Regions from separate parts of the Devosia rhizoryzae genome, predicted to be linked through region 4. Evidence: predicted binding sites of a transcription regulator. Region 4 holds the regulator's gene; each other region holds the start of a gene.
The links. The regulator LexA, encoded in region 4, represses DNA repair genes until DNA is damaged. The targets are predictions, from matches to a motif close to TGTTCNNNNTGTGTTCNG.

Region 1 (7,298 bases), 1.3 Mb from region 4:
GGTCCATGGTCGACAAAAAGCCGACGACCTTTTCGTAGAGCGCGCCAGCGCGTTCGGCGATTTCCTCGGCGTTGCGGTGGCGCTTTTCGATGTCCCAGACGTTGCGGACGGTGCGCAGAACGGTCATCAGCGTCGTTGGCGTCGTTAGCATCACGCCCTTGCTCATGCCGAATTCGACCAGCTTGCTGTCATGCTGGATGGCCGTGGCCAAAGCAGACTCGATGGGCACGAACATCATCACGTAGTCGAGGCTCGACTTGGCGGCGCCGGCATAATTCTTGGCGCCGAGGGTGGTGATATGGCCTCGGACAGAGGCGATGTGGGCCTTGAGGTGCCCGTCGCGTAACAGTTCCTCGGCATTGACGAAGGCCTCGAAGGCGGTGAGCGAAACCTTGGAGTCGATCACCAGCCGATCATTGTTGGGCATGATGATTTCGACATCGGTGCGCAGGCGCGATCCGTCCTCGCCGGTATGCGATTGCTGGATGAAATACTGCTCGCCTTCGCGCAGGCCCGACTGCTCGAGGATCGTGGCGAGGATCATTTCGCCCCAGGCGCCCTGCGTCTGCGACGAGCCCTTGAGCGCGCGGGTGAGGTTGTTGGCCTCGGTGGTGATCTGCACATTGCTTTCGAGCAGCGCGCGGATCTGCTCGCCCATGGTGGCGCGATCCTTGATGAGCCCGGTTTGAAATTCGCCGATCTTTTCCTGCAGCGGCTTTAAGAGCGTATTGACCTGTTCGCGGTTTTGCTTGGTGAAGGTCTCGCTGTGCGAGCGCAGAACGTCGCCGGCAATGGACTTGAACTCGTCGGTCATCTGCTGGCGCGCATCGGTGAAGCGCTTCAAATTGGCTTCGTTCTGGCGCTGCTGCTCGTCGAGGCGCGTGCGCATGGCGGCCAATTCGGCGCCCAGATCGGCGCTGCGGTCGCGTTCGCTCGCCAGCTGATCGGCGGCGCGCTCGCGTTCGCGGCTGAGCGTCAGCTCCAGATCGCGGATGCGGCTGTCGCGGCTGGCGACTTGCTCGGTGAAGGTGGCGCGCAGGCCATCGGCGGCTTCCCTTGCGGACTTTTCGAGCCGCTCGGCATTGGCGCGGCTGCTGACGATGACGAAGATCACCGCGGCGAGCAGCAGGAGCGCCACAAAGCCGAGCAGCGCCATGCCGGTGAAAATGGGCACGGAGCCGAGGGTGAAGAGCGTGCGGTCGAGTTCGGTCATGCCCTAAGACTAGAGTGATTCTTTTGTTCGCAAAATGTTCTTGGGCTTTCCGCCCCGGAGTTGACCCACGGGCCGGAAATGGCCATATCGGGGTCAATCCTCTTTTTGCCGGTGTTTTGTCATGGCTATCCGCCCGATCCTCGTCATTCCCGATGCCCGCCTGCGTGCCGTTGCCGATCCGATCGGCGAGGTCGACGACGAGATCAAGACGCTGGCCAAGGACATGCTGGACACGATGTATGACGCGCCCGGCATCGGCCTTGCAGCGCCGCAGATCGGCGTCCTCAAGCGTATCGTGGTCATGGACCTGGCCGGCGAGGGCGAGCCTCCTGCCCCACTGGTGATGATCAATCCGGAAATCACGAGCTTTGGCGACCAGATGCAGGTGACCGAGGAAGGGTGCCTGTCGATCCCCGAACTTTATTACGAGGTCGAGCGGCCCAACGACGTGACCGTCAAATATACCGATCTCGATGGCCAGGAAGTGATTAAGGAAGCCGAGGGCAAGCTGGCCGTCTGCATCCAGCACGAACTCGATCACCTCGATGGCGTGCTTTACATCGACTATTTGAGCCGGCTGAAGCGCGACCGGGTGATCAAGAAGTTTGACAAGCAGGCCAAGCGCGCAGCTGGGTAAGCCTCTGGTGGCTGCGACCTCGTCCTTCGACAGGCTCAGGATGAGGTCTAGGAAGGTCGCTGCGCAAGCGGAGACCTTCTGGTGAGCTTGTCGAACACGAGGTCGGGTAGATGCGCGTCGTTTTCATGGGTACGCCCGACTTTTCCGTGCCGACGCTGACGGAGATCGTCTCCTCGGGGCACGAGGTGGTGGCGGTTTATACGCGAGCGCCGAAGCCGGCCGGCCGTGGGCAGGCGGAGCGCAAGAGCCCGGTGCATGAAACGGCCGAGGCCTTCGGCATTCCGGTTTTTACGCCGCGCTCGCTCAAGGGCGAGGTCGAGCAGCTGCAGTTTTCCTCGCTCGGGGCGGAGGTGGCGGTGGTGGTGGCCTATGGGCTGATCCTGCCCCAGCCGGTGCTTGATGCGCCCGAATTCGGCTGCCTCAACCTTCATGGTTCGCTGTTGCCGCGCTGGCGCGGTGCGGCGCCGATCCAGCGGGCGGTGATGGCGGGCGACAAGCAGACCGGCATCGTCGTGATGCAGATGGACGAGGGGCTGGACACCGGCGCCATGGGGCCGACCGAGATCATTCCCATCGGACCAGACATGACGGCTGGCGAGTTGCACGACCAGATGATGCGCGTCGGCGCCGATCTCATGGGCCGGGCCCTGGCGGCGCTGGAGCGCGGCAGTTTGCAGTTCACACCGCAGCCGGAAGCGGGCACGACCTATGCAGCCAAGATCGACAAGGCCGAGGCGCGCATCGATTTTACGCAAAGCGCCGAAGCAGTGCACAACCAGATCCGCGGGCTGTCGCCGTTTCCGGGGGCCTGGTTCGAGCTCGAATTGGGCGGCAAGCCCGTGCGGATCAAGGCGCTGCGGTCGACACTGGCGAGCGGGTCGGGCGCACCCGGTACGGTGCTGGATGACTTCACCATTGCCTGCGGGATCGGTGCCGTGCGGCTGACGCAGGTGCAGCGCGAGGGCAAAGGCGCGATGGACGCGGCGACCTTCTTGCGCGGGGCCGGGGCGCTGCCCGCAACTGTCGCCTGATGCGGTTCAAGCTTACGATCGAATATGACGGGACGCCTTTCTCCGGCTGGCAGCGGCAGTCGGAGCGGATGAGCGTGCAGCAGGCGCTGGAGGAGGCGATCGAGCGCTTTTCCGGCGAGGCGGTAACGACGCAGGCGGCGGGACGGACCGATGCCGGTGTGCATGCCCTGGGCCAGGTGGCGCATTTCGACCTGTCGAAGGACTGGGACCCGTTTCGGGTGCGCGAAGCGCTGAACTATCATTTGCGACCGCAGCCGGTGGCGATCGTCGAGTGCGAAGCGGTCAGCGGGGCGTTTGAGGCGCGATTTTCGGCGAAGGCGCGGCATTACGAATACCGCATCCTCAACCGGCGAGCGCCGCCGGCGATCGAGCGAAACCAAGTCTGGCATGTGCCGATGCCACTCGATGCAGAGCGCATGCACGAGGCGGCGCAGCTGATCCTCGGGCTGCACGATTTCACCACCTTCCGCTCGTCAGAATGCCAGGCGAAATCGCCGATGCGGACGCTGGACGCGTTCGCGGTCAGCGGAGATAGCGAGGTGATTGCGATCACCGCCAGCGCCCGCAGCTTTCTCCATCATCAGGTCCGCTCGATGGTGGGGTCGCTGAAGCTTGTCGGCGAGGGCAAGTGGAGCCCGGCTGATTTCCGTGCCGCGCTCGATGCTGCCGATCGTAGGCGTTGCGGGGCCATGGCGCCGTCGAGCGGGCTTTATTTGACCGGGGTCGACTACTAGGCTGCAGGCACCGCGGGCATTGACTGCAACATGACGCCGCCCAGGATCAGGACGCCGATCAGCTGCGCGACGATCTGCACGACGATAAAGGTCGCCACCTGCATCGGCGACAGGGTCAGGATGCGGCGCGCAATATTGACTTCGACGATGATGCTTATGAGGCCGACGGTAAAGAGCATTACCTCGCTGCCGCCGACCAGGACCAGGATGACGGTGCCGAACAGGGAAACGATGAAGTTGACCCAGTTGTCGGCGACCATGAAGGGCACAAGGCCGTCGAGCCGTCCCATCTGCCGAAGGACGATGTAGGCGGCGGCGATCTGGAGCGCGAAGAGGAGCGCCGCGAGCATGACGGCGCCGGTGGCAGCACCCGATTGAGCGGGCACGCCGAGCAGCATGGGACCAAAGACGCTGATGCCGGTGCCGAGCACCAGGGCGATGAAGCTGCCGATAAGGCCACGCTGGGTGAAATCAAAGTAGCGGGCTGCGTCGGCGCGGCCGATGATCAGCGCCCAGCAGCCGCGCGCCGCGTTGACGGCTTCTTCGATAAAGGTCTGGTTTTGATAGGCCAAGGCTTTTACGACTCGTCTCAGGCGGCGGGAATGGCTGCTGCGCTAAGCATGTAGAGGGTCATCGGCAGGCCGACAAGCAGCACGGTGGTCAAGACGGCAAAGGCGACCGATACGCCGCGCGTCCACTGGCCCGCAGCGCGTCCCAAACGAAAGAGCAGGACGGCAAGACCAAGCCAGAGCAGCGGCAATAGCGCGCCGAGGATCAGCGACACCAGCGTGCCGAGCACTAGATAGGCGATCAGCGCGAAGATTGCGGGGATCAAGAGCGGCAGGACCGTCATCCGGGCGCGCAAAAAGTTGCGGGTGACGAAGATGCCGATCAAGAGCGCCACGAGCCAGAGCGACTGCACCAGCATGATGTTGATGAAGCCGGGAAGCGTCGGGACGCCGACCTGAAGCGAGGCCAGCATGACGGCAAGGAAGGCAAAAAGGTAGAACAGCGCGAGAGCGGTAACGAGGCCGGCGCGGGAGAGGCGAAAGTGCGCTTCCCAGCCTGGCTCGTCGCGCAGCAGTTTCAGCCAGCCGGTCAGCGCGTCACGAAGGGTTAGCCACAGTGTCATGTGGCGGCACCGAAGAAGCGGCGCATAAAGCTTGCGTAGATTGCGGTGAGGCCATGGAGATCGGCGACGGCGATGTGTTCATCGGCCTTGTGCATGGAGGACCCGACAAGACCGCATTCGACCACCGGCCCATATTGGGCGATGAAGCGGGCATCGGAGGTGCCACCGGCGGTGGAATAGTCGGGGCGTTTGCCGGTTTGCTCGGCGATGACGGATGAAAGGGTTTCGACATCGTCGCTGAGCGGCGACAGGAAGGACCGCGAGGGCGTGCCGAGGATGTCGAAAACGATCGTCGTTCCGTTGTGATCGATCGCGTCGATTTGGATGCGGATCCAATCGGCGAGCGTGTCGGACGTCCAAAGATCGTTGTAGCGAATGTTGAAACGCAGCGTGCCCGACATTGGGATGACATTGCCGGTCGGGTTGCCGACATCGATGGTCGTGAGTTCGAGAATGGAGGCCGGGAAGTGCTCGGTGCCGGTATCGAGGGGTTCGCTCGAGAGTGCGGTGGCAATAGCGGCGAGGACCGGCAGCGGATTGTTGGCCTTGTGCGGATAGGCGACGTGGCCTTGCGTGCCGGTGACACTCACCTGGCCGGAAAAGGAACCGCGCCGGCCGATCTTGATGCTGTCGCCGAGGGTTTCGGCGGAACTCGGTTCGCCGACGATGGCGAAATCGAAGTCTTGGCCGTTCTCCTTCATCCAGCGCACCAGCTTTTCGGTGCCGTTGATTGCGTCGGCTTCCTCGTCATTGGTGATGGCGAGCTGGATCGTGCCAGCGTCAGCTGGGATGGCGGCGCAAGCGGCGACGAAAGCGGCGATGCCCGATTTCATGTCGGCAGTGCCGCGGCCATAGAGCTTGCCGTCGGCGAGGCGCGGGACGAAGGGGTCGGAGGTCCAATGGGCGCGATCGCCGGGCGGAACGACATCGGTGTGACCGGCAAAGAGAAGGCGCCTGCCGCCCGTGCCGCGCGTCGCAAAGAGATTTCCCACTGGGTAGGAACCGTCGCCTTCGAACTTAAGGAGGGTGGTGGAAAAGCCGAGCGCCTGGAGTTCGGCTTCCAGCAGGTCGAGGGCGCCGGCCTCTTCGGGGGTGATCGAGGGGCAGGCGACGAGGCGGGAGAGAAGGTCGAGGGGGTCGGTCATGGTTTGCTCCGCTCCCGGGCGCCCACCCCCACCCGGCCTCCCCCATCAAGGGGGAGGAGATGGATCGTGCATGCGGAAGGTCCCTGCCCCATATCAGTCGCGGAGGAGGTCGTTGATGCCGGTCTTGCTACGGGTCTGGGCGTCGACGGTTTTGACGATGACGGCGCAGTAGAGATTGGGGCCGGGCTGACCATTGGGGAGCGGCTTGCCGGGGAGCGAGCCGGAGACGACCACCGAATAGGGGGGCACCTTGCCGATGTGGATTTCGCCGGTGTGGCGATCGACGATCTTGGTGGAGGCGCCGATGAAGACGCCCATGGAGATCACCGAGCCTTCGCCGACGACGACGCCTTCGACGACTTCCGAGCGCGCGCCGATGAAGCAATTGTCTTCGATGATGACCGGACCGGCCTGCAGCGGCTCGAGCACGCCGCCGATGCCGACGCCGCCCGAAATATGGACGTTCTTGCCGATCTGGGCGCAGGAGCCGACGGTGACCCAGGTGTCGACCATGGTGCCTTCATCGACATAGGCGCCGACATTGACGAAGCTGGGCATGAGGACGACGTTGCGGCCGATAAAGGCAGGACGGCGGACGACGGCACCGGGCACGGCGCGGAAACCGGCCTCGCGGAAGGTGTTCTCGCTCCAGCCCTCGAACTTGGTCTCGACCTTGTCCCAATAGTTGGAGCCGCCCGGCGCGCCTTCGATCAGGCGATTGTCGTTGAGGCGGAAGTTAAGGAGCACCGCCTTCTTGAGCCACTGGTGCACCTGCCAATTGCCGTCGATCTTTTCGGCAACGCGCAACTCGCCACGATCAAGCAGGGCCAGAGCGCTGTCGACCGCGTCGCGCACTTCGCCCTTGGTCCCGAAATTGACTTCGGCGCGGTTTTCAAACGCGGTGTCAATGACCTGGGCGAGTTGGGCGTGCGACATGGGGGCTCCTTGAAACTGTGGGGCGGACCATAGCCGGGGCGGATGGCGTGTCAACGGTTGGACATCGTCTTATCCTCTCCCGCCAGCGGGAGAGGATAAGACAAGGGCTGCGCTTACTGCCGGGTCAGCTCAATCACCGGGATGCTGTCGCGGGTGGTCTTCTTTTCGTATTCGGCGAATTGGGGGAAGCGGCTGGCCATTTCGGCATAGGTGGTGGCGCGTTCCCCATCTTCGAGCACGCGCGCCTTGACGGGAACGCGCTCGATGGTCGTGCCGTCGCCAACGGAAATTGCAGCGTCCGGGTTGGCCAGAAGATTGTGGAACCAGTCGGGGTTCTTGGGGCCGCCGGCGAAAGACGCAAAGATGTACCAGGGTCCTTCGCCGTCGCGCAGATACATCAGCGGCTGCGTGCGTTCCTGGCCGGACTTGGCGCCCAGAGCATGGAGCAGGAGGACGGGCGCGTTGGCAAA
Region 2 (7,298 bases), 330 kb from region 4:
CCGATGTGTTCGGCGATGAAGCCGAGAAGCGGCGGGCCGGCAAAAAAGACGACAAAGGTCGTTTGACTCAGGGCCGCCACGTTAACGGCTGCGGGGCGATCGGTGCGGCGCGCGGCGGCGGAGATGGCCAGCGGGTAGACCGAGGAGCAGCCGATGCCCGCGAGGGCGAAGCCGAGCAGCGCGAGCATCGGGCTTGGTGCGGTGGCCACCATGACGAGGCCGGCGATGGCCATGGAAAGGAGCACCGTGGCGACGGGACGTGGGCCGAAGCGGTCGACGACCGGGTCCATGCCGAGGCGGCCGATGGCGATGGCGAGAGAAAAAAGCGTGACGCTGAGACCGCCGATCAGCGGCTGAACATCGAAGGCATCGCGCATGTAGATGGCCGACCAATCGACGCCTGCGCCCTCGACCCAGAGCGGGGCAGCGCCGAGGAGGCACAGCGGCAGCATGCCGATGGTGGGAAAGGCGAAAGGTGGCTGTTCGCCGTCGACGCCGTTGTTGCGTTTCGGCGGGGTGCGCATGGGCGAGAAGACGATCGTGCCCGAGACGACCACCACGGCAAGGACCGCGGCCATGTGGAGCTCGACGGATATGCCGGCCTGTCGGAGCACGGCAGCGACTAGGGCGGTGAGGAAGAAGCCCAGGCTCCACATGCCATGGACGCGACTCATGATGCGGTGGCCGAGCAGTGCCTCGTGCCGGTCGGCTTCGACATTGGCATTGATCTCGAGAGCTCCGGCCAGGATGCCCGCCATGAACATGAGCGGCGTCGCTAGGGGAGCCGAGGGCATCCAGGGGACCAGAGCGTATAGCAGCGAGGCCCCGAAGATGGTGACGAAGGCCGTGGTGCGGGCGCCGAAGCGTTCTACGGCGCGGCCGAGGAAAGTGAGGCCGACAAGGACGCCGCAGGACATGGTGATGAGGAGGAGCCCCACCTGCCCTTCCGTCAGCGCAAACTCGGTCTGCAGATCCGGCAGTCGCGACAGTAGCGCGCCCATGGCCAAAGCAAAGACGAACTGCAGAAAATAGACGCGTTGGTGCGGCAACATGGGTGGGCTCTGTGCTGATGGCAAAGGTGTTTAGCACCAAAACTTCAGAGATCGATTCACTTCCCGAGCATTCGAGCGTGTCGCCAGATGCAAATTTTTGATGCACGCTGTTCGGGGTCGAAGTAGATAAAGACCGACACTCAACAATAGTCACGGGGACTGGCTATGTCGGCACTTGCGCGCGGCGCCTTGGTTGTTTCTGCACTGCTGTTTTCGTTTTCACCGATTTGGGCGCAGGAGGCTTTGCCGGCGCCGACCGGTCCTGTGATCCTGACCGTTACCGGCGCGGTCGCGGTCAGCAATAGCGATGGCGGAGCAGCCTTCGATCGCGAGATGCTGGAAGGGCTTGGCGTGGTCGAAATCAAGACCACGACGCCTTGGACAGATGGCGTGCAGACCTTCGAAGGCGTGTTGGGCCGCACGGTGTTCGAGCGCGTCGGGGCGACGGGCGAGAGCGTTTTTGCTTCCGCGCTCAACGACTATACGGTCGAAGTGCCGATGAACGATTTCCAGAACTACGACGTCTTGCTGGCGACCAAGGTCAATGGCGAGGAAATGCAGGTCAGCGACAAGGGTCCGATCTGGATCATCTATCCGCGCGACGATGAACCAGCCTTGCAGGACCGGCGCCTCCATGACCGCTGGGTGTGGCAGCTCAAGGCGCTCGACGTGAAATGACGGCGCGGCCCTGGCGCTCGCGGCCCTTCCTGGTTGCGGCGCTTGCCCTGACGATGTTGTTTGTTTTGCTGCTGACCGCGGTGACGCGGCTGGCGCTCAACGAAAGCCGCCTGCGCGGCGAGCCCGCCGAAGGCGTGATCTGGTTTTCAAGCCAAGGCCAGTATGAGGCCATGCGGCTTGCCGATACGGCGCTGCTGTTCGAGGCCGGCCGCGTGGCGCGGGACGAATTGCAGTTGCGGTTCGATCTGCTCGACAGCCGCATCAAGCTTTTCGAAGAAGGGCAGATGACGGCGCGTGTCGCGGCCATGGGCTATGACGACGAGATCGCAAACCTGCGTCCCCTCCTCGAGGCGGAGCGGCCGATCCTGGCAAACCTCACGCCCGCGGACACGGACGGCGTGCTTGCCTTGCACGAAATGGCGCGGTCCATCGCCGCGACCATGCGCGACTTCGCCAATGCCGGCATGCTGGACGGGCGGGATCGGCAGGAAGCGGTGCGCGCCGGACGGCAGCAGATTCTGTTCGAAATCTTGGGCTTTCTCCTGGCAACTCTGGTAGCGGTCGTGATTGTCGCCATTCTTATGGTGCGCGGCCTACGAACGGCCATGCGCGCCGAGGCAGCGCTTGCTCATGAGCGGGAGGTTTCGCGCCTCCACCGCGCCTTCACCTCGGTGGTGTCGCACCAGTTCCGGACGCCGCTATCGATCATCGATTCGAGCGCGCAGCGCATGTTGCGGCGCGGCATGGAGATGACGCCGGACGAGTTGAGCTCGAGGATCGGCAAAATCCGCAATGCCTGTCTGCGGCTGACGCGGCTGATGGAATCAACGCTCAACGCGGCGCGGCTCGAGCAGGGCGAGATCAGCTTCCAAGCCCGGCCATGCGATCTTCCTGCGCTGGTCGCAAACGTCGTCGACAACCAGCCGGACGAGGATCAGCGGCGGATCGAGCTCGATATCGGCAATTTGCCGAAGCTCGTTCAGGCGGACACGACGCTGCTCGAGCAAGCGGTGCAAAACCTTGTTTCCAATGCGCTCAAATATTCCCCGGGTGACGCGCCTGTGGAGGTGCGCGGTGAGCGTCAGGGTGGCGATGTGCTGATCAGCGTCGAGGACCGCGGCGTCGGCATTCCGAGCGACGAGATCGGTTTCGTCACCGAGCGATTTTTCCGGGCGCGGACGGCCGAGGGCCTGCCGGGCACCGGGATCGGGCTCAATTTCGTGTCGCAGATCATGGCGCTGCATGGCGGTAAGGTCGAGGTGCGGAGCGCCGAAGGGGTGGGCTCGACCTTTACGCTGCGATTTCCACTGCGTGTGGTGGAGCCGGCGGCACTCACGGCAATGGACTCAGCGGCCTAGGTCTTTTTCCGCCAGTTCGCGGAAGGCGTCTGGGACGGACTTCCGTTTTTCCAGCTGGGTGACAGCATAGCCGATGCTGTCGCGGCCGAAGCGGTCGCGCGCTTTGTCCATGGCGCGATCAGCGGACCAGCGGGCAGCTCCCTGCCGGGCACCGGGGCGGCGTTTTTCGTCCGGCAGGCCGAGCGGCAGTTCGAGCTGGATGTGGGGCTGGTCGTCGATATGCGAGACGGACACAGCCAGCAGCGAGATGAAGCGCTCGCGTGGGTGATCGGCGAGCGCGGCGCGCACCAGTTCTTCGGCGATCTCGGCGACCATGACAGTGGCGGAAATCGGCGCATCGAGGGTCATGGAACGGGTGACGGCGCGCATGTCCGCAAAGCGGACGCGGATGGTAATGGTCCGGCCGGCCAGGGCCTTGGCGCGAAGGCGCGAGGTGACGCGATCGGCGAGATGCCGCAGCGTTGGCTTGATCGTGGCTTGGGTAGCCGGTTTATGGCCAAGCGCGGACTGGGCGCCGGCAGAGCGGGCGCGCTTGTGGGTGACGATCTTGCGGCTATCGCGATTGCTGGCAAGATCGGCGAGCTTGTCGCCGGCGGCGTCGCCCAGGAGGCCACGCAGCGAGCGCCCCGGCGTAGCGGCAAGCTGGCCGATGGTTTCGATCCCCTCTTCCTTGAGCTTGCGTTCGGTGACCGGACCGACGCCCCACATGAGCCCGACCGGCAGGTCGCGCAAAAAATCCATTTCGGTCCCGGGCGCGACATGGACGAGGCCGTCGGGCTTGGCGACCTGCGAGGCGATCTTGGCAAGGTGCTTGGTGCCGGCGACGCCGACCGAAATGGGAAGACCCAACTCATCGCGGACGCGGCGGCGGATGGTGGCAGCGATGGTTTCGGGGGAACCGAAGAGGTGGGTGCAGCCGGCGACATCGGCAAAGGCTTCGTCGATGGAAATGCGCTCGACGGCGGGTGTGTAGTCGTGGAGGACGGCGATGGCGGCGTCGCCGAGGCGCTGGTATTCGGCAAAATTGCCGCCGGTGAAGATCAGTTGCGGGCAGAGTTCGCGCGCCTTGCGGCCGGACATGCCACCATGCACGCCAAAGGCCTTGGCTTCGTAGGAAGCGGCGAGGACGACGCCGCCGCCGACAGCAATGGGTTTGCCGCGCAGGTCCGGGTTCAGCAATTGCTCGACGGATGCGTAGAAGGCGTCGAGGTCGGCGTGGAGGATGGTTGCGGGCATGGTGTCCTCGCGGGAGTGTTCTCTATTTGTTCTTATCTTGATCAGGGAGTCAACGTGGCGGAAGTCGGTGACTGTGGATTGGGTCATGCGCCTCCCTCCCCTTGAGGGGGAGGGAATGAGGGTGGGGTGGGGTCGCGGGAGTGGAGTTCGGGGCCCCACCCCACCCAGCGTCGCTAGGCTCCTGCGTCGCCAAGCTTTGCTGCCCTCCCCCTCGAGAGGAGGGAAAGGAAGAGCCGAGATGTCAGGTAGCTAGGCCAACTGCTTTTCTATGTGATGGCGGCCGATGGGGACGATCATGGGGGTGTCGGAGATGGGGTCGACGACGACGCGGGAGGTCATGCCGAAGACGGATTTGACGACGGTTTCGGTGACGACGTCGACGGGGCGGCCCTCGGCGACGATCTGGCCAGCTTTCATGGCGACGATGTGATCGGCATAACGGCAGGCGAGGTTGAGGTCGTGGAGGACGACGACGACGGTGCGGCCGCGTTCCTTGACGAGATCGGTGAGGAGATCGAGGACTTCGACCTGATGGTTGATGTCGAGGAAGGTGGTGGGTTCGTCGAGCAGGAGGAGGTCGGTCTGCTGAGCGAGCGCCATGGCGATCCAGACGCGCTGGCGCTGGCCGCCGGAGAGTTCGTCAACGGGGCGATCGGCGAGATCGGCAGTGTCGGTGGCGGCAAGGGCTTCCGCGACGGCCTGGTCGTCCTCGGGGGTCCAGCGGCGGAACCAGCCCTGATGCGGGTAGCGACCGCGGCCGACGAGATCGGTGACGGTGATGGCGTCAGGGGCGATGGGGGATTGCGGGAGGACGCCGAGGATGGTGGCGACATCGCGGGTGCGCATCTGGTGAATGGGCTTGCCATCGAGGTAGACGGCGCCGCGGCTGGGCGTCAGCAGGCGGGCGAGGCCGCGGAGGAGCGTGGACTTGCCGCAGGCATTGGCGCCAACGATGACGGTGAGCTTGCCGGCGGGCACCGAAAGGTCGAGGGCAGAAACGATCTGGCGGTCGCCATAGCCGAGGTCGAGACCGGCAGCCATGAGAGAATGATTGGCGGACATGGTTTACGCTCCGATCAGTTTACGCGGCCAGACCGGCCGGAGGTTATGAGCAGCCATAGCAGGAAGATGGCGCCGCAGGCACCTGTGACGACGCCTACCGGCAATTGTGTCGCGGGCAGCATGTGCTGGGCGATGAGGTCGGAGACCAGCATGACGAGGGCGCCGATCAGCGCGGCATGGAGGAAGCCCCGCCCTGCCCCCTTGAGCAAGGCGCGCGCCAAGGGGCCGGCGACGAAAGCGACGAAGCCGACGGGACCGACAGCGGCGGTGGCAAAGGCGGCAAAGGCGACGGCGACGAGCATGAGGCCGAGGCGAGCTGGTTCGACCGGGGCGCCAAGCGCGCGGGCGGTGTCATCGCCCAATTCCATGGGATCGAGGCTGCGGAGCAGTGCGATCAGCGCAGGGATCAGCACGGCCATGGCGGCGGCGAGGACGAGAAGATCAGTGTAGCGGGCGGCGTTGAGCGAGCCGACAAGCCAGGACATGGCCTGCTGGACTTCGTTGATGCGGGCGCGGGTAAAAATATAGGAGATGGCGGCGATGAGGACGGCATCGGTGCCGATACCGATAAGGACGACTCGGTAGGGCGTCAAGCCGTTGCGCCAAGCGAGGAAGTAGATGGCGAGCGCGGTGAGGACGGCACCGGCGAAGGCGCCGAGCGAAACCGCCAGGCCGGTCCAGCCCAGGATGATAATGACGAAGACGGCGGCGGCGCTGGCACCGCGCGATATCCCGATAATGTCGGGGCTGGCCAATGGGTTACGCAAAAGCGTTTGGAAAATGATTCCGCTGAGACCGAAGGCGGCGCCGGAGGCGATGGCGAGGAGTGCGCGCGGCAGGCGGACCTGGAGGACGATGAAATCGACCGAGCGATTGGCAAGGCCGGTAAGCGGGGAAAACAGCGACTGGATGATGCCGGAGACCGGAATCGGGAAGTCGCCCAGATACATGGAGAGGGCGAAAGTCACGGCCAAAGCAGCGGCTAGTGCCCAGGCAAGACGATTGCGTCGGGACGCGGAGTGGGCACGCGAGGCGATGATGCCGGTGGTGTCGATCGCGGCGGTCAAAGTGCGGCCAGCTTCTTGCGGCGGACGAGCGCGATGAAAAAGGGCGCGCCGATCAGGGCGGTGACGATGCCGACCTGCACTTCGCCGGGCGGGGAGATGACGCGGCCCAGAACGTCGGCGCCGAGCAAAAGGATGGGCGCGAGGAGCATGGAATAGGGCAGGATCCAGCGGTAGCCGGGGCCGGTGATAGACCGAGCGACGTGGGGCACGGTGAGGCCGACAAAGGCAATGGGGCCGGCGGCGGCAGTGCTGGCGCCGGCAAGGATGACCGCGGCAAGGCCAGACAAGGCGCGGGAGATGCCGATGCGCTGGCCCAAGGCGCGGGCAACGTCATCGCCCATGGAAAGGCCATCAAGGAGGCGGGCAACGGCGAGGGCGAGGACGGCGCCGACGATCAGAAAGGGCGTGACCTGGAACAGGATGTCCATGCTGCGGCCGGCCAGAGAGCCAACCTGCCAGAAGCGGATTTCGTCGAGGGTGCGCTGGCTGGTCAGGAGGATGCCGTTGATGACCGAGAACATGACGGCGCTGAGGGCCGCGCCGGCTAAAGCGAGCTTGACCGGCGTTGCGCCTTCGCGCCCCAGCGAAGCCACGGAGTAGACGACCAGCATGGCGCCCCCTGCCCCGAGAAAGGCGAGCCAGACATAGCTCGAGAGCTGGGTCATGCCGAAAAAGGCGACGCCGAGCACGACGGCGAGCGAGGCGCCAGCGTGGATGCCGAGGATGGACGGATCGGCCAGTGGATTGCGCGTGGCGCCTTGCAGGACGGCGCCAGCAAGGCCGAGGGCAGCACCGACCAGAAGGCCGATGACGGTGCGCGGCAGGCGCAGGTCCCAGATGATGCG
Region 3 (7,298 bases), 1.6 Mb from region 4:
GATCCTGGGAAGCACTTAAGTCGCGCCTTTTGAGCGAACCCACACCTCCAATCAAGCCCAAGGTGCAGCCTCCAAGCGCGTTGATCCCCGAGCCGCTGCGCTCCTATCTTGGCGCCGATCTGGCGGACCTCAAATGGCGCAGGGTCGGCACGGCGCACCAGATCCTGATCAAGACGGAGGATCGCGAGACCCAGGTTCGCCTCCTGCGCATTCCGGCCGGCAAGCCCGTGCCCGAGCACAGCCATGGCGGACGCGAGCTGACCGTGGTGCTGACCGGCGCTTTCCATGACGAGATCGATCAGTTCGGCCCCGGTGATATCGAAGATGCCGACGGCTCGCTGACCCATCAGCCGGTGGCCAATGCCGAAGCCGATTGCATCTGCCTTGCCGTGACCGACGCGCCGCTCAAGTTCACCAGCCGTCTCGTGCGGCTCGTGCAGCCGTTCCTGGGTATCTAGGAGACCGCAATGCCGGGACCCGGCCTGCTGACGCTCCTTGCGGCCTATGCCGGCACAGGCGCCGTGTTCCTTGCGCTGGACTTCCTGTGGCTGGCGCTTGTCGCCGTAGGCTTTTATCGCGCCGAAATCGGGCCGCTGCTGCTTGGCAAATTCAACATGGCGCCGGCCGGAATTTTCTACCTGTTCTATGTCGCCGGTATTGTGGGCTTTGCCATCGTTCCGGCACTTGCCACGCAGTCCTGGCTCTGGGCTTTAGCGGCTGGTGTGGCCCTGGGGTTTATCGCTTATGGCACCTATAACATGAGCAACCTGGCGACGCTTAAAGGCTGGTCGGCCAAGTTGTCCCTTGTGGACATGCTCTGGGGCGCTGCGCTCAGCGGTGTTGCGGCGCTTGCCGGCTACTGGATGGCGCAGCTTACCGCTTGATCCTAGCTCAGGACGAGGAAGCGGGCCGTGTCGGGGTCGATCGGAATGCCTTGCGCATCGCGCCGATCAGCCTCCGCCCATTCGCGGTCGCCGGGCGCCATGACGCTGCCACCGCCCGGGCGCACCGCGGCACCGCGCAAACTGGCAAGATATCCCATGATCGCCTGGCCGAACATGGCTCCGCCGACGAACTTTTCGGGATCGATGACCAGCACGAAGTGCCCCATATTTCGGGGCTCATGAATGTTTTCAGTGCCATACATGGGGATGAAATCGGGGTCGAGCGTCGTTCCGGTCAGCAGAGCTGAAAACAGGGTGGCGACCCCAGCCAGGCCCGCGCCTTTGTAGCCATAGTTTTCACCGCCAAGCGGCAGCAGCATCTCGGCGGCGCCGGGGTCAATGGTCGCGGCGCCCTGCGCATCCGCAGCGACGCCCTCCGGCAGCGGTGCGTTCAGCGAGCGGTGCAAGAGCACCCGGTTCATGGGAATGGAGGAGGTCGCCATGTCGAGAAGCCAAGGCCGGCTGCCGGGCACAGGCGCAGCGAAGGCCAGCGGATTGGTGCCATGGAACCGCTCGGCGCCGTCGAAGAGCGCCACCATGGCGTCGGTATTGGTGGTGGCAAAGGTAATAAAGCCTTGCTCGGCGCCTGCTGCGGCATAAGCGCCGGCTGCGCCGAGGTGCGACGAGTGCTCGATCCCGATTGCCGCGACACCGGCTTCGCGGGCAATTTCCATGCCCAGCTCCACGGCATGGTAGGCCGCATAATGTCCGAGCCCATCGTCGCCGTTGACCATTGCGCTGGCGACAGCAGTTCTGCGCACCGTGAGTTCGGGCACCTTGTTGAGCCGCCCACCGCCAAGCATGCGGCAATAGTGTTCGACCAGCCGCACGCCATGGCTGTCCACCCCGACGCGGGACGCATGCATCAGCGCCCGCACGGCAGCCTCCGCAGAGGGTGCGCTGGCCCCAACGTCGAGCAGCGCCCGAAGCACACGCCGTTCGAGCTCAGCGCCCGGGACGAGAATTTGATTGTCGCTGCGCATATGGTCCTTCCCGGGAATACTTGTTGCCCTTACCACATGCTGCGCATCTTGGCCGCCATGTCCACCACGGCAGGCTGGCCGGGCATCAATCCGGCCCGGATGGGCGTTACAGGCGGCCAGAGGATGTCCTCGAACAGTGCCGTCATCGCCCGTGGAATAAAGCGCGTGCGCTGCGCGTAAAGGTGTCGGTCGCCGTTCCGCGCCTGCTGGGTGACATAAAAGCGCTGCGGCACCAGCAGATGGAGTTCATCCTTGGCGCGGGTCATCGCCACATACAGAAGCCGCCGCTCTTCTTCGAGTTCATGGGCCGAACCGGTGCCGAGATCGGAGGGGATACAGCCGTCGACAACATTGAGGACATGCACTGCCTTCCACTCCTGCCCCTTGGCCGAGTGGATGGTTGAAAGGATCAGGTAATCATCGTCCTTGAGCGGCACGCCGGCCTGGTCGCTGGTGGCGTCAGGCGGATCAAGGGTCAATTCGGTCAGGAAGCGCTCGCGGCCTGGATACCCGGCGGCGATCTGTTCGAGCTGCACGATGTCGGCCACGCGGCTTGGCGCATCCTCGTAAGCCGCTTCCAGCAGTGGCTCATACCATTGACGGACATAGCCCAGTTCGAGCGGCCAACTCAGTTCGCGGCTCGCAAGGCGCCCGACCATGGCGACGAGGTCGGGCCAATGCTGACCCGCCTTTGCAGGCGGCGGCACTTCCCCCAGGGCCCAGGCTGGATCGGCACTGGCGCCGAGCGCATCGAGGATCCGCCCCGCAGTGCCCGGACCGATGCCGGGCATCAGCTGCAAGACCCGAAACCCGGCCACGCGATCGCGCGGGTTCTCGGCCCAGCGCAGCACCGCCAGCATGTCCTTGATGTGCGCGGCATCGAGAAACTTGAGCCCCCCGAACTTGACGAAGGGGATGTTGCGCCGCGTCAGCTCGATTTCGAGCGGGCCCGAATGGGAAGAGGAGCGGAACAGCACCGCCTGTTGCTTAAGCGGCGTTCCGGTTTCGCGGGCTTCCAGCACCGACCTGGCGATATAGCCGACCTGATCGGCTTCGTCCTTGACGGTGACCAGCATGGGCTTTTGCGCGGACAGACGCTCGGTCCAAAGGTTCTTGGTGAAGCGCTCGGACGCTTGATCAATCACAGCATTGGCGGCTGCAAGGATCGGCTGGGTCGAGCGGTAGTTGCGGTCCAATGTGACGATCTGCGCCGCCGGCGAAAAGCTCGACGGGAAATCGAGGATGTTGCGCACGGTGGCGGCGCGGAAGGAATAGATCGACTGCGCGTCATCCCCAACCACCGTCAGCCCGCGCCCGTCGGGGCGCAGGGCCAGCAACACGGAGGCCTGCAGCCGGTTTGTGTCCTGGTACTCATCAACGAGGATGTGGTCGAAGAGGCCGGATACCTGCGCGGCAATGGCGGGCTCCGCCATCATGCCGGCCCAGTAGAGCAGGAGGTCATCGTAATCGAGAACGTTCTGCGCCTGCTTGGCCGCCACATAGGCACCAAACAACGTTCGCAGCTCGGCCGTCCACATTGCGCACCAGGGAAAGACGGTTTTCAGCACCTCATCAAGATCGGCCTGCGCATTGACGACACGCGAATAGATCGCAAGGCACGTGCCCTTGGCGGGAAAGCGCGTCTTGGTTTCGCTGAAGCGCAGTTCGTGCCGCACCAGGTTCATGAGGTCGGCAGAGTCTTCGCGGTCATGGATGGTAAACGCCGGATCGAGACCGATCTGCTGGGCATGTTCGCGCAATAGCCGCGCCCCGACGCCATGGAACGTGCCGGCCCAGGTGAGTGCGTCGGTGATCGCGCCGGAACCAAGGCCCAGAACAGAGCCGGCAATACGCTCCACCCGCCGGCTCATCTCCGATGCCGCGCGACGGGAAAAGGTCAGCAGCAGAATACGCCGGGGATCAGCACCATGACGGATCAGATGCGCCACGCGATGGGCCAAAGTATTGGTCTTGCCTGACCCAGCCCCCGCAATCACCAGCAACGGTCCGGGCGCGGCATGGCCCGCACCATGTTCGACCGCGAGACGCTGGTTCGGATTAAGAGCTTCGAGATAGGCAGTGTCAGAAGGCACGAATCGATCCTCGCCGGGGTAGCCTTATCGGACCGTATTCTCGATTTGTTCACAAGCCGTACCGGCCGATGCAACGGGATCAAGCAGCGGGCGGTGCCAAAGGGGAACATCGAAGATGAGAATGGCGGAGAGAAAGGGATTCGAACCCTTGAGACGGTTCCCCGCCTACACACTTTCCAGGCGTGCGCCTTCGACCACTCGGCCATCTCTCCGCGTCGCCCTGCCCAGCCTGGAAACCGGTGCGGACCCGAAAGCCCGCGAGAGCGTGGCGCAATATACTCAGGATCGTTGCGGGCGCAAGGGATCATCAGGGTGCGCTAACGGATTGTTTTGTCCAGCAACCTTATCTTGTGAGAAGCTCGTCCGGCATGGCACAAGGTGGGCGCGCCAAGTGGAACGAAGACGGGCCGGCGGACTTTCCGCCGTCATGGGGCACAGGGACATCGCATGCGGCTGGTCTTGAGAATTTTGGGCACCTGGCTGATCGGCCTGGCGCTGATCCTGCTTGTGATCGACGGCACCAAGTCCCTCGCCGCCAACGAGCTGGTCTTTACCGTCTTCGGCGAAGCCTGGGCGAAGATACATCGTCCAAGCCAGCAGGCGGTTTCGAGTTTCTTTGAAAGCCGCTTCTTTGCCGACCTCTTGCGCGTCGTGTTCCAGAACATTCTGACCTATCCAGCTTTTGCGGTGCTGGGCGTCCCCGGGATCGTCCTTGCGCTGATGGGCAGGCGGCCGCGGCGGGAGCGGTTCTTGCGTCAGGAACAGATCTAGCGGCGTAACTTTTTCCCCTGCCGCAGCGTATAGTTGGCTGAAAGGAGCATCCTATGTTCTTCCGTCAAAAACCGATGACCATTCCTTCTGCCGCCGAGGCGCTGCCGGGCCGGGACCAGGAACTGGCCATCGCACCCAATCATTTCGTCAATAACGCAGCCCTCAAGGGTCCCTACCCTCAGGGCGCCGAGACCATTTACCTGGCGCTTGGCTGTTTCTGGGGCGCCGAGCGGCTGTTCTGGCAATTGCCAGGCGTCCTCGTGACCGCCGTCGGTTACCAGGGTGGCCACACGCCCAACGCCTCCTATGAAGAAGTGTGTTCCGGCCGGACCGGGCATACGGAGATCGTGAAGGTCGTCTACGATCCCAAGGTGATCAGCCTCGAACAGCTGCTCAAGACGTTCTGGGAAGAGCACGACCCGACCCAGGGCATGCGCCAGGGCAATGACATGGGCACCCAGTATCGGTCGGCGATCTATACAACGACGCCCGAGCAGGCCGAAATCGTTGAAAAAAGCCGCGCTGCTTACGAGGCCGCTCTCCGTCAGCGCGGCCTTGGACCGATCACGACCGAAATCGGCGAGGCGGGTCCCTTCTACTATGCCGAGACCTATCACCAGCAGTATCTGGCCAAAAACCCCAATGGCTATTGTGGGCTGGCAGGGACCGGCGTCAGCTGCCCCATCGGGGTTGGCGTTGCCGCCGAGTAACTGATTGGGGCGCCGGGAGATCCTTCCGGCGCCCTTTCTGTTCGCGGCGTGTTCTAGCGCGCGATGGCGTAGATCTTGAGCGGTCCGCCGAGGGAGACATCCTCGAGCCAATCGGGCGGCGTGCCGGCGGCAAGTAGGCTCAGCACCGTATTGGGCTGCTTGAGCCCGGCGCTGTGCATTTCTGGCATTGCCTCGCAGGTGACGAAGAGGCTGAGCCCCCGCTTGCGTGCAATGTCATGGGCTTCGCCGGCCGGGCGGCTCAAGAAGCGAAAAGCATCGAGCACGCCATCTTCGTTGCGGTGATAGGGCGCGGCGACCACTTCGTGCTGTGTTTCGAGCAGGATGTGGGCGCCAAGATCGATGGGCGACATGATACGGCTTGGTGGCAGGCCACGCAGGTCGGCAAAGCTGCCCGAAGCAAGGCAGGGTAGCTTGCTGGCTCGGGCGGTGGTGACCTCCTGTGCGCGTCCATCTGGAAGAAGGCCGAGCAGGCCGGTGACTGCAAGAGCAATGACGATGCCCGCAAAACTCAGCCATGAGGCCACAAGACCCAGGGCCGGCAAGATGCGCGGTCGCTCGATATAGGCCTCACGCGCCCGAAGGATCAGCCAGGCGGCAGCGGGCGTGACGGTCAAGACCACAAGGCGAGCACCGCGGATCTGGGCCAGCATGACCACGGCAGTGGCCAAGATAAAGGTCAGAAGTATCAACCAGCCCAGCCGCTTTTCGGGCTCTTGCCGTAGAGCAAGGATCGCTGCACAGGCGCCGAGCAGAATGGGAATGCCGACCGCCAGCGTATAGGCGGGCAGGTCGAGCAAAGACTGGTGCCAGGGCTTGGCTTCGACGATGCCGGCGATCCAGTTACGCTGCAGCCAGGGGTCAAGCGCCGCATAGGGTCCGCCCAGGCATTGGGGATAGACGGCAATGACCAGGCCGGTGCTGACGATGGCGGCCAGAGCAAGCAGCAGGAGGCGCTGCCAGGCTTGGGGGGGCGCTCGGACAATCGAGATGAACAGATAGGCCGAGCCGACGGCCAGCCCGGCCAGAACATAGACCGGCGAAATCATGTCGCAGGCCGCTTCCAGCCAGCGCCCGGGCGGCCGCGCCAGCATTAGGTGCAGGACCATGGCACCAGCAAAGCCGAGGCCGAAGCGGCGCAGGGCCGGCCGGCGGTCGCCATCGGCGGCATAGGCAAAGCCAAAGGCCAGGATCGCGGCGATGGCAACCGGAAGGGCCTCAATCGCGACCGCGAGCGCGGTGGCGGCAAACATCCCTGCGAGCCACGCCCCGAGCGGGCGCCGCAGGGCCACGAGGCTGGCGAAAAGCACGGCCAGGGTCAGCACGATGATGACATTGTGATGGTCGACGCGGCCCGGATTGAATTCGGCCAGAATGGCTGGGCTGAGCACCGGCAAGACCAGCGCCGGCAAAAGGCCCTGCCGGCCGACGAGTTCGATTGTGATGCGCGCCGAAAGCCAGAGCAGCAGCGCCAGCAAGAGAAGCGGCCAGATCGTACCGGCAAGAACCAGCGCCTGGGAAGGCGTGGCGATCAGTTGCGCAAGCGCCAGCAGCAGGGCAAGCGGCAGATCGACAAGGCGCGACCAGTGGATCTCGGCGCCATAGGGGGTGTTGAGCCGGTGCTGCACCAGATCGTACCAGCCCTGCCCGGCGAGGAAATCACGCACCACGACCATGCGCATGGCGTCATCTGTGTCGCCAAAAAACGGTCCCCCGGCCCGGTTCATATTGGCGCGCAGGAGGATGGTCAAAGCCGCGAGGGCAAAGATGGCGCAGAGC
Region 4 (7,298 bases):
CGTGGCCAAGCATGGCAACCGCGCACTCTCCTCCAAATCCGGCTCCTCGCAGGCGCTCGAAGCCCTCGGCGTAAAGCTCGATCTCGGCCCTGACGCGATCGCCCAAACCATCCGCGAAGCCGGCATCGGCTTCATGTTCGCGCCATCCCATCACCCAGCGATGAAGCATGTCGGTCCTGCCCGGGCCGAAATGGGCGTGCGCACCATGTTCAATCTTCTGGGTCCGCAATCCAATCCGGCCAGCGTTGGCCGCTACCTCCTTGGCGTCTTTGCCGAAGAATGGGTCGAAAAGGTCGCTCAGGCCCTTCAGGCCAACCGCGTCAAGAAGGCTTGGGTCGTGCATGGCTGCGACGGCCTCGACGAACTGACCGTCACCGGCAAAAGCTTCGTGGCGCAGATCGCCAATGGCGACCTCCGCAGCTTCGAAGTTCGGCCCGAAGATGCCGGCCTAAAGCAATACGATCTGGCCGAAATCCTCGGCGGCACGCCGGAAGAGAACGCCCAAGCCATCCACGCGCTCTTCGACGGCGCGCCCGGCGCTTACCGCGATATCGTCTTGCTCAATGCCGCCGCCGCCCTCATTGTGGCCGATAAGGTCGAAACGCTCCGTGACGGTGCGGAAGCCGCCGCGCGCGCCATCGACAATGGCGACGCCAAGAACACTCTCGCCCGCCTTGTTGCGGTTTCGAACGGACGAGCGCCATGACCGATATCCTCAAGCAGATCGAAGCCTATAAGCGCGAAGAGATCGCCGCCGCCAAGGCCATGCGGCCCTGGGCCGAAGTCGTGGCGCAAGCCCATGACCAGCCGGCGCCCCGCGGCTTTGTTCAGGCCATCAAGGAAAAGCGCGCGCAGGGCAAGTTCGCGCTGATTGCCGAGGTCAAGAAGGCCAGCCCCTCCAAAGGCCTTATCCGCCCGGACTTCAACCCCGCAGAGATTGCCCGCGCCTACGAAACGGCGGGCGCCGCCTGCCTTTCGGTGCTGACCGATCGCCCGAGCTTTCAAGGATTGCCTAGCTACCTGATCGAAGCCCGCGCCGCCACCCGCCTGCCGGTGCTGCGCAAGGACTTCCTGTTCGAAACCTACCAGGTCGCGGAAGCCCGCTCCTGGGGCGCCGATTGCATCCTCATCATTCTGGCCGCCGTTGACGACGACGTGGCGCGCTTCCTGCTCGACGCGGCTGAGGAATGGGGCATGGACGCGCTCGTGGAAGTGCATGACCAGCTCGAACTCGACCGCGCCCTTGCGCTCGACTCCAAGTTCATCGGCGTCAACAACCGTAACCTCCGCACCTTCGAAACAACGCTCGAGACGACGGTGAACCTTGCGGCCGGCGTTCCCTCCGATGTGCTCCTGGTCAGCGAAAGCGGCATCGTCTCGCATGATCACGTCCGCATGCTCGAACAACGCTGCGGCGTCGGCACCTTCCTTGTCGGCGAGTCGCTGATGCGGCAGGACGATGTTGTCGCTGCCACCCGCGCCCTGCTGATGGGCCAGCCCGAGACCGTCCGCGGATGAGCGACCGCCTGACACATGTCGATGCGCAGGGCCGCGCGCAGATGGTCGATGTTGGCGACAAGGCCGTTACCCGCCGCCGCGCCGTCGCCGAGGCCACGATCCTCGCCCTCCCCGCGACGGTCGATGCCTTTGTCGAAGACCGTCTCAAGAAGGGCGATGCAATCGCCACGGCACGCATTGCCGGCATCATGGCCTCCAAACGCACATCCGACCTGATCCCCCTCTGCCACCCGCTGGCACTGACCAAAGTCACCGTCGACATCGATCCGCTGGACGAACGATCGGGCCTACACATCGTCGCCACCGCCGAAACCAACGGCCAGACCGGCGTCGAGATGGAAGCGCTCACGGCAGCCTCGGTCGCGGCGCTGACGCTCTATGACATGGGCAAGGCCGTGGATCGTGGCATGACCATCACCGACCTGCGGCTCGTCGAAAAATCCGGCGGCAAGTCCGGCGACTTCATGCGCGCGCCATGACCCTCCTGCCCGTCGACGAGGCGCTGAAAGCCATTCTTGCCCGCGTGCCTGCGGTCACCCCCGAAACCACGCCGCTGACGGACGCCCTCGGCCGCGTTCTGACCTCTGCGCTAATCGCCACGCACGATCAGCCACCATTCAACGCTAGCGCCATGGACGGCTACGCCATGCGCGCCGCCGACGTGGTCGAGGGACACGCGCTTAGAGTCATCGGCATGTCCCAGGCTGGAACCGCATTCGACGGCACGGTGTCTGCCGGCGAAGCCGTCCGCATCTTCACCGGCGCGCCCCTTCCCTCCGGCGCCGACACGGTAATCATGCAGGAAGAAGCGCAGCGCGATAGCGATTTCGTCCGCTTCACCGCCCCTGCCCGGCTTGGCCACAGCATTCGGCCGAAGGGTAACGATTTCGCTACGGGTCAGGCGCTTTTGGAGCCCGGCACGCTGCTGACACCGATGCATATCGCCGTGGCAGCAGCGGCAAACCACGCAGAACTCACCGTCGCCAGGCGTCCCCGCATCGGTCTCGTTGCCACCGGTAATGAGCTTGTCGTGCCAGGCACACCGCTCGGGCCCGACCAGATCGTCGGCTCCAACAGCTTCGCCCTTGCCGCGCTGCTGAAGCCCTATGCCGAGACCATCACCGATCACGGCATCATCGGCGACGACATCGACCTGCTCCGCACCCGTCTTGCGGAGGCCTTTGCAAGCGAACCGGATGTGTTGATCACCACCGGCGGCGCTTCGGTCGGCGAACATGACCTCGTTCAGGATGTGCTCAAAGACCTCGGCGTCTCGCTCGATTTCTGGCGCATCAACATGCGCCCGGGAAAACCCCTGATGTTCGGCATGCGCGGCAAGACCCTGGTCTTCGGCCTGCCTGGCAATCCCGTCTCGGCGCTGGTCACCGCCATCGTCTTCATCAAGCCGGCACTGCGCGCCTGGCTCGGCTATGCCGAACCGCCGCACTGGCATCTGCCGCTCGCCGCACCGACCCCGCCAAACACCGCCCGCCGCCACTTCATGCGCGCGCAGCTGGTCCACTCTACAAGCGGCCCCACCCTTCTCCCAATCGCGCAGACCGACAGTGGCCACACCTCGTCGCTGTCCAAGGCCGACATGCTGATCACCCAGCCAGAGCATGACTCCGGTCAAGGGGCCGGCGCGATAGTCGAAGCCCTGTCGATCGACGCATTCTGACCCGTGTTTTATTTGTGGCATTGCAGAACATAAATGGAACGATTATAACCGTTCTGTCTATGTTCCGATTCTAGGATGCCGGGCCGATGCTGACGCGCAAACAACACGAGTTGCTCATGTTCATCCATGAACGGATGAAGGAAAGCGGCATCCCCCCATCCTTTGACGAAATGAAAGACGCGCTGGATCTGGCGTCCAAATCCGGCATTCACCGGCTGATCACGGCGCTTGAAGAACGCGGCTTCATCCGCCGCCTGCCGAACCGCGCCCGCGCCCTGGAAGTGGTGAAGCTTCCCGATTCAATGAACCCCTCGCTCGGTGGCCGCAAGGCGCGCTTCGAGCCGTCGGTGATCGAAGGCAGCTTGGGCAAGCTCAGCACGTCGCCGGCCCGCGGCGTTGCGGCAGAAGAATATGCCCGCCCCGTCTCGATCCCGGTCATGGGCCGGATCGCGGCGGGTACGCCGATCTCTGCGATCGAACAGCACACCCACACCATCCAGGTCCCGCCGGAAATGCTGGGTGCCGGTGACCACTATGCGCTCGAAGTGCGCGGCGACTCGATGATCGAAGCCGGCATCTTCGATGGCGACACCGTAGTCATCAAGCGCCAGGACACGGCCGGCACCGGCGAGATCGTCGTCGCCCTGGTCGACGACGAGGAAGCAACGCTTAAGCGCCTGCGCCGCAAGGGCAATACCGTGGCGCTGGAAGCGGCCAACCCCGCCTACGAGACCCGCATCTTCCCGCCTGATCGCGTCAAGGTTCAGGGCCGTCTCATTGGCCTTCTGCGCAAGTACTAGAATGCTTCGAGCCGGGTTCGCCCGGCTCTATCATTTCGGAACGGCGTAAAGAGTCGTGCATTCCCTCCTCGGAGGCAATGTGAATGTCCAATCTCCTCAAGCTCGGCTTTCCCGTCAAGGTGCTGGGCAACCCTGCGCTCAAAAGCAACGACGCGCGTCGCTCGCAATCCAACCCCCATCTTCGTGTCTCGCTGGGGTATCTCTCGGATATCTTCGACTATCTGGTGAAGCACCAGATCAGCATGTACCGCATGTCTTCTGACCTTGCGCCTTATGCCACCCACCCCGACATGCCGCAGTTCCACTCGATGGTGCAGGACTGCGCAGGAGATCTCGCAATCATCGGCAAGCGGGCGCGCGAGCTTGGCCTGCGGCTCTCCTTTCACCCCAGCCAGTTCATCGTCCTCAACAGCCCCGACCCGGAACTGGTGCGCAAAAGCATCTGGGACCTCACGAGCCAGGCTGAAATGCTCGACCTTATGGGCCTTGGACCAGAAGCGGTCATGGTGGTCCATGTCGGCGGCGTCTATGATGACAAGATCGCGGCCCGGCAGCGCTGGGTCGAGACCTGGCCCACCCTCCCCGAGCCGGTGCGCCGCCGCCTCGTGCTTGAAAACGACGACCTGCGCTTTTCCTGTGCCGACACGCTCTATGTCCACGAACACACTGGCGTAAGGCTGATCTTCGATCATCAGCATTTCTGGTGCCTCAACCCCGAGGGCCTCGATCTGCGCGACGCGCTCTCCAGCATGCTGGCGACTTGGCCTTCGGAGGTGCGCCCGAAAGTTCATTTTTCCTCACCCCGCACCGAGCTGCGCCAGCTGGCGCGCAAGAACCGCAAGACCGGCAAGGCCGAGACGGTGATCGTCGCTCCCGTCTGGACCGGCCACGCCGATTTCGTGCAGCCCTTCGAGTTCATTTCCTTCATGCGCATCGCCAAAGGCCTGGAGTTCGACGTCATGCTGGAAGCCAAATCGAAGGACTTGGCTTTGATCAAGCTCCGGCCCGACCTCCTGCGTTACGCGCCCGACGTCGCTGCCCGCTTCGGCCTCTTTCCGGCGCAGCAGAAGGCGCTGGAAGGCGAGCAGGAAAGCCTTATGGAAAGCGAAAGCGCCTAAGTCGCCCGGAGCAAGGTCATTGCCGCCGCGATGACGCGATCCTTTTGTGCATCGCTGGTGCCGGCCAGGCCCTGGATATGCAGCCCCTGGTCGAGCGTCTGCAGCATCTTGCCCAAGCCCGACAGGCTCGCACCGGCATTCACCTGCCCGCGCGCTGCGGCGCTGACCAGATTGCCATGGTAAAGCGCCTCAATTTCCTCCGATGCCGCCACGGCCTTCTCGAACGCCCCCGGCGGCACGGTATCCTTCTGCGTCAAGGTGTTGAGCATGAAGCACCCATAATACTGGCTGCCATATTGCAGGCTCTTCAGCACCGCCTCGATATTTTCGAGCCCAAGCGGCGCCTGCGTCAGCACCTGCCGATATTGCGCCAGCAATAATCCCAAGAACCGCTCCAGCGCCGCCTCGTAGAGGCCCGCCTTGCCGCCGAATTCCTTGTAGAGGCTGAAGCGGTTGAGCCCCGTATGCTCGACCAGCGCCTGCAAATGCGCGCCCTCATAGCCCTGTCGCCAGAAGAGCTCCATCGCCTTGTCGATCACCTCGTCCCGCACATAAAGCCGTGGCCGCGCCATTTCAAACCGATCATTCTGAAACATATTGACCCAGCAACTCGGCAGGGTTACTCACCTGGCGTTCTGAAATGGAACTGCGGCCATGTCCAGACCTTTGCTCCCGCTGCGCCGGTTCCTCGTGCTCTACTATTCCTATGCTTTCCTATTCGACTGCATGCTGGCCTATGCCATCTACACCGCGCTCTTCGAGCTGGAAGGGCTAAGCGTTAGCCAGATCGGCGCTCTCCTTGCATTCTGGTCGCTCAGCGCCATCCTCCTGGAAATGCCGTCCGGAGCCCTTTCGGACCATTTCGACCGCCGCGTGCTGCTTGTCCTCGCCCCACTGGCCAAGTCACTGACATTCGTTCTTTGGGGCTTCGCCGCCGGCAATTTCTGGCTCTATGGCCTCGGCTTCCTGTTCTGGAGCCTGGGCCAGGCCGCCCAGTCCGGCTCCCGCGAAGCGCTGCTTTACGAGCGCATGGCGCATGACGGCCGCAGCGACGACTTCGACAAGGTCCTGGGCCGCGACAACGCCGCCGAAGGCCTGGGCATCGGTACCGGAACCTTGCTGGGCGGCTTCGTTGCCGCGGCCGGTTTCGACTGGGCCATATGGCTCTCCATCCCGCCGCTTCTCGCCGCCGCTGCGATCGCCTTCTGGCTAGAAGACGTCCGCCGCCTCGGCGCCAAACAAGTTCAGCCGGAGCAAACGGGCTCCTACTTGAGCCACTTCCGCGACGCGGCAAACGAGTTCCGCCGTCACCCAGACCTGCGCTTCGTCACCACCTATATGGCCGCTGGCCTCATCGTCTTCGAACTGCTCGAAGAGTTCGACCAGCTCTATTTTCTCGCCATCAGCCTGCCGGTCTGGGCCTGGGGCGTCGCCGGCGCCGGTGTCGAAGCAGCCTATGCCCTGGCCAGCATTCATGCCCACCGCCTTGACGGGCGCCCGGCGCTGGCCTGGTCCCTGCCGCTCCTGGGCGGCGCCCTGCTGATCCTCGCCGCGCTCGGCACATCGCCCCTTTTCGTCCTGCCGCTCTGCGCCGCCTACGTAATTGTCGCTCCGGTCAGCGTCCTGGCGGAAGCGCGCTTCCACCGCGTCATGGAAGGCACGAGCCGCGCCACCACCACATCCGCGCTGGTGATGGCGGAAAACCTCGTCGGCGTCGCGGCAACGCTGCTCTTCGGTTTCCTCGCCGAAAGGCTCGGCATCCTCCCCGCTTATGCCTGGGCAGGCTTGTGCATGGTGCCGCTCGCCATTTGGGTTATGCTAGGGCAAAGGCGCGGCTTGCGCGCCACGGACTGAGCCATGGCCCTGCGCAACATCCTGATCGAAGGCGTTTCCGGCTCCGGCAAGACCACGGTCGCCACCGAACTCGAACGCCGTGGCTTCCATGTCGTGCATGGCGATCGCACCCTCGCCTACCAGGGCGATCCGCAAACCGGCGCCCCGCTCGATCCTGCGGCCTCAGCGGTCGAAGACCTCGCCTTCATCAACGATCACCACATCTGGCCCGTCGACGAGGTCAAGGCCATCATCGCCGACCGGACCCACGAGGTGACCTTCTTCTGCGGCGGTTCGCGCAACCACGACCAGTTCGTCCACCTCATGGACGCCGTCTTCTTGCTCGAGGCC

Region 1: the regulator LexA is predicted to act here: its motif matches at 1,238-1,255, upstream of rmuC (DNA recombination protein RmuC).
Region 2: the regulator LexA is predicted to act here: its motif matches at 4,341-4,358, upstream of dinB (DNA polymerase IV).
Region 3: the regulator LexA is predicted to act here: its motif matches at 4,056-4,073, upstream of JI748_RS13625 (ATP-dependent helicase).

Annotation. Positions count from the first base shown of each region.
Region 1 covers NZ_CP068046.1:2,514,614-2,521,911, forward strand. The annotation lists gene rmuC (DNA recombination protein RmuC) at 1-1,213, opposite strand, end outside; gene def (peptide deformylase) at 1,335-1,850, shown strand; gene fmt (methionyl-tRNA formyltransferase) at 1,961-2,881, shown strand; gene truA (tRNA pseudouridine(38-40) synthase TruA) at 2,878-3,615, shown strand; gene JI748_RS12355 (hypothetical protein) at 3,612-4,187, opposite strand; gene JI748_RS12360 (hypothetical protein) at 4,205-4,747, opposite strand; gene dapE (succinyl-diaminopimelate desuccinylase) at 4,744-5,892, opposite strand; gene dapD (2,3,4,5-tetrahydropyridine-2,6-dicarboxylate N-succinyltransferase) at 5,986-6,828, opposite strand; gene JI748_RS12375 (nitroreductase/quinone reductase family protein) at 6,942-7,298, opposite strand, start outside.
Region 2 covers NZ_CP068046.1:1,555,093-1,562,390, forward strand. The annotation lists gene JI748_RS07750 (MFS transporter) at 1-1,052, opposite strand, end outside; gene JI748_RS07755 (molybdopterin-dependent oxidoreductase) at 1,218-1,730, shown strand; gene JI748_RS07760 (sensor histidine kinase) at 1,727-3,088, shown strand; gene dinB (DNA polymerase IV) at 3,077-4,324, opposite strand; gene JI748_RS07770 (ABC transporter ATP-binding protein) at 4,574-5,386, opposite strand; gene JI748_RS07775 (FecCD family ABC transporter permease) at 5,401-6,453, opposite strand; gene JI748_RS07780 (FecCD family ABC transporter permease) at 6,450-7,298, opposite strand, start outside.
Region 3 covers NZ_CP068046.1:2,791,143-2,798,440, forward strand. The annotation lists gene JI748_RS13610 (ChrR family anti-sigma-E factor) at 1-458, shown strand, start outside; gene JI748_RS13615 (DUF2177 family protein) at 468-884, shown strand; gene JI748_RS13620 (Ldh family oxidoreductase) at 887-1,927, opposite strand; gene JI748_RS13625 (ATP-dependent helicase) at 1,957-4,020, opposite strand; tRNA gene JI748_RS13630 (tRNA-Ser) at 4,143-4,232, opposite strand; gene JI748_RS13635 (hypothetical protein) at 4,468-4,791, shown strand; gene msrA (peptide-methionine (S)-S-oxide reductase MsrA) at 4,845-5,501, shown strand; gene JI748_RS13645 (hypothetical protein) at 5,555-7,298, opposite strand, start outside.
Region 4 covers NZ_CP068046.1:1,224,537-1,231,834, reverse strand. The annotation lists gene trpD (anthranilate phosphoribosyltransferase) at 1-706, shown strand, start outside; gene trpC (indole-3-glycerol phosphate synthase TrpC) at 703-1,518, shown strand; gene moaC (cyclic pyranopterin monophosphate synthase MoaC) at 1,515-1,997, shown strand; gene JI748_RS06155 (molybdopterin molybdotransferase MoeA) at 1,994-3,196, shown strand; gene lexA (transcriptional repressor LexA) at 3,283-3,996, shown strand; gene uvsE (UV DNA damage repair endonuclease UvsE) at 4,080-5,114, shown strand; gene JI748_RS06140 (TetR/AcrR family transcriptional regulator) at 5,111-5,710, opposite strand; gene JI748_RS06135 (MFS transporter) at 5,769-6,968, shown strand; gene JI748_RS06130 (nucleoside/nucleotide kinase family protein) at 6,972-7,298, shown strand, end outside.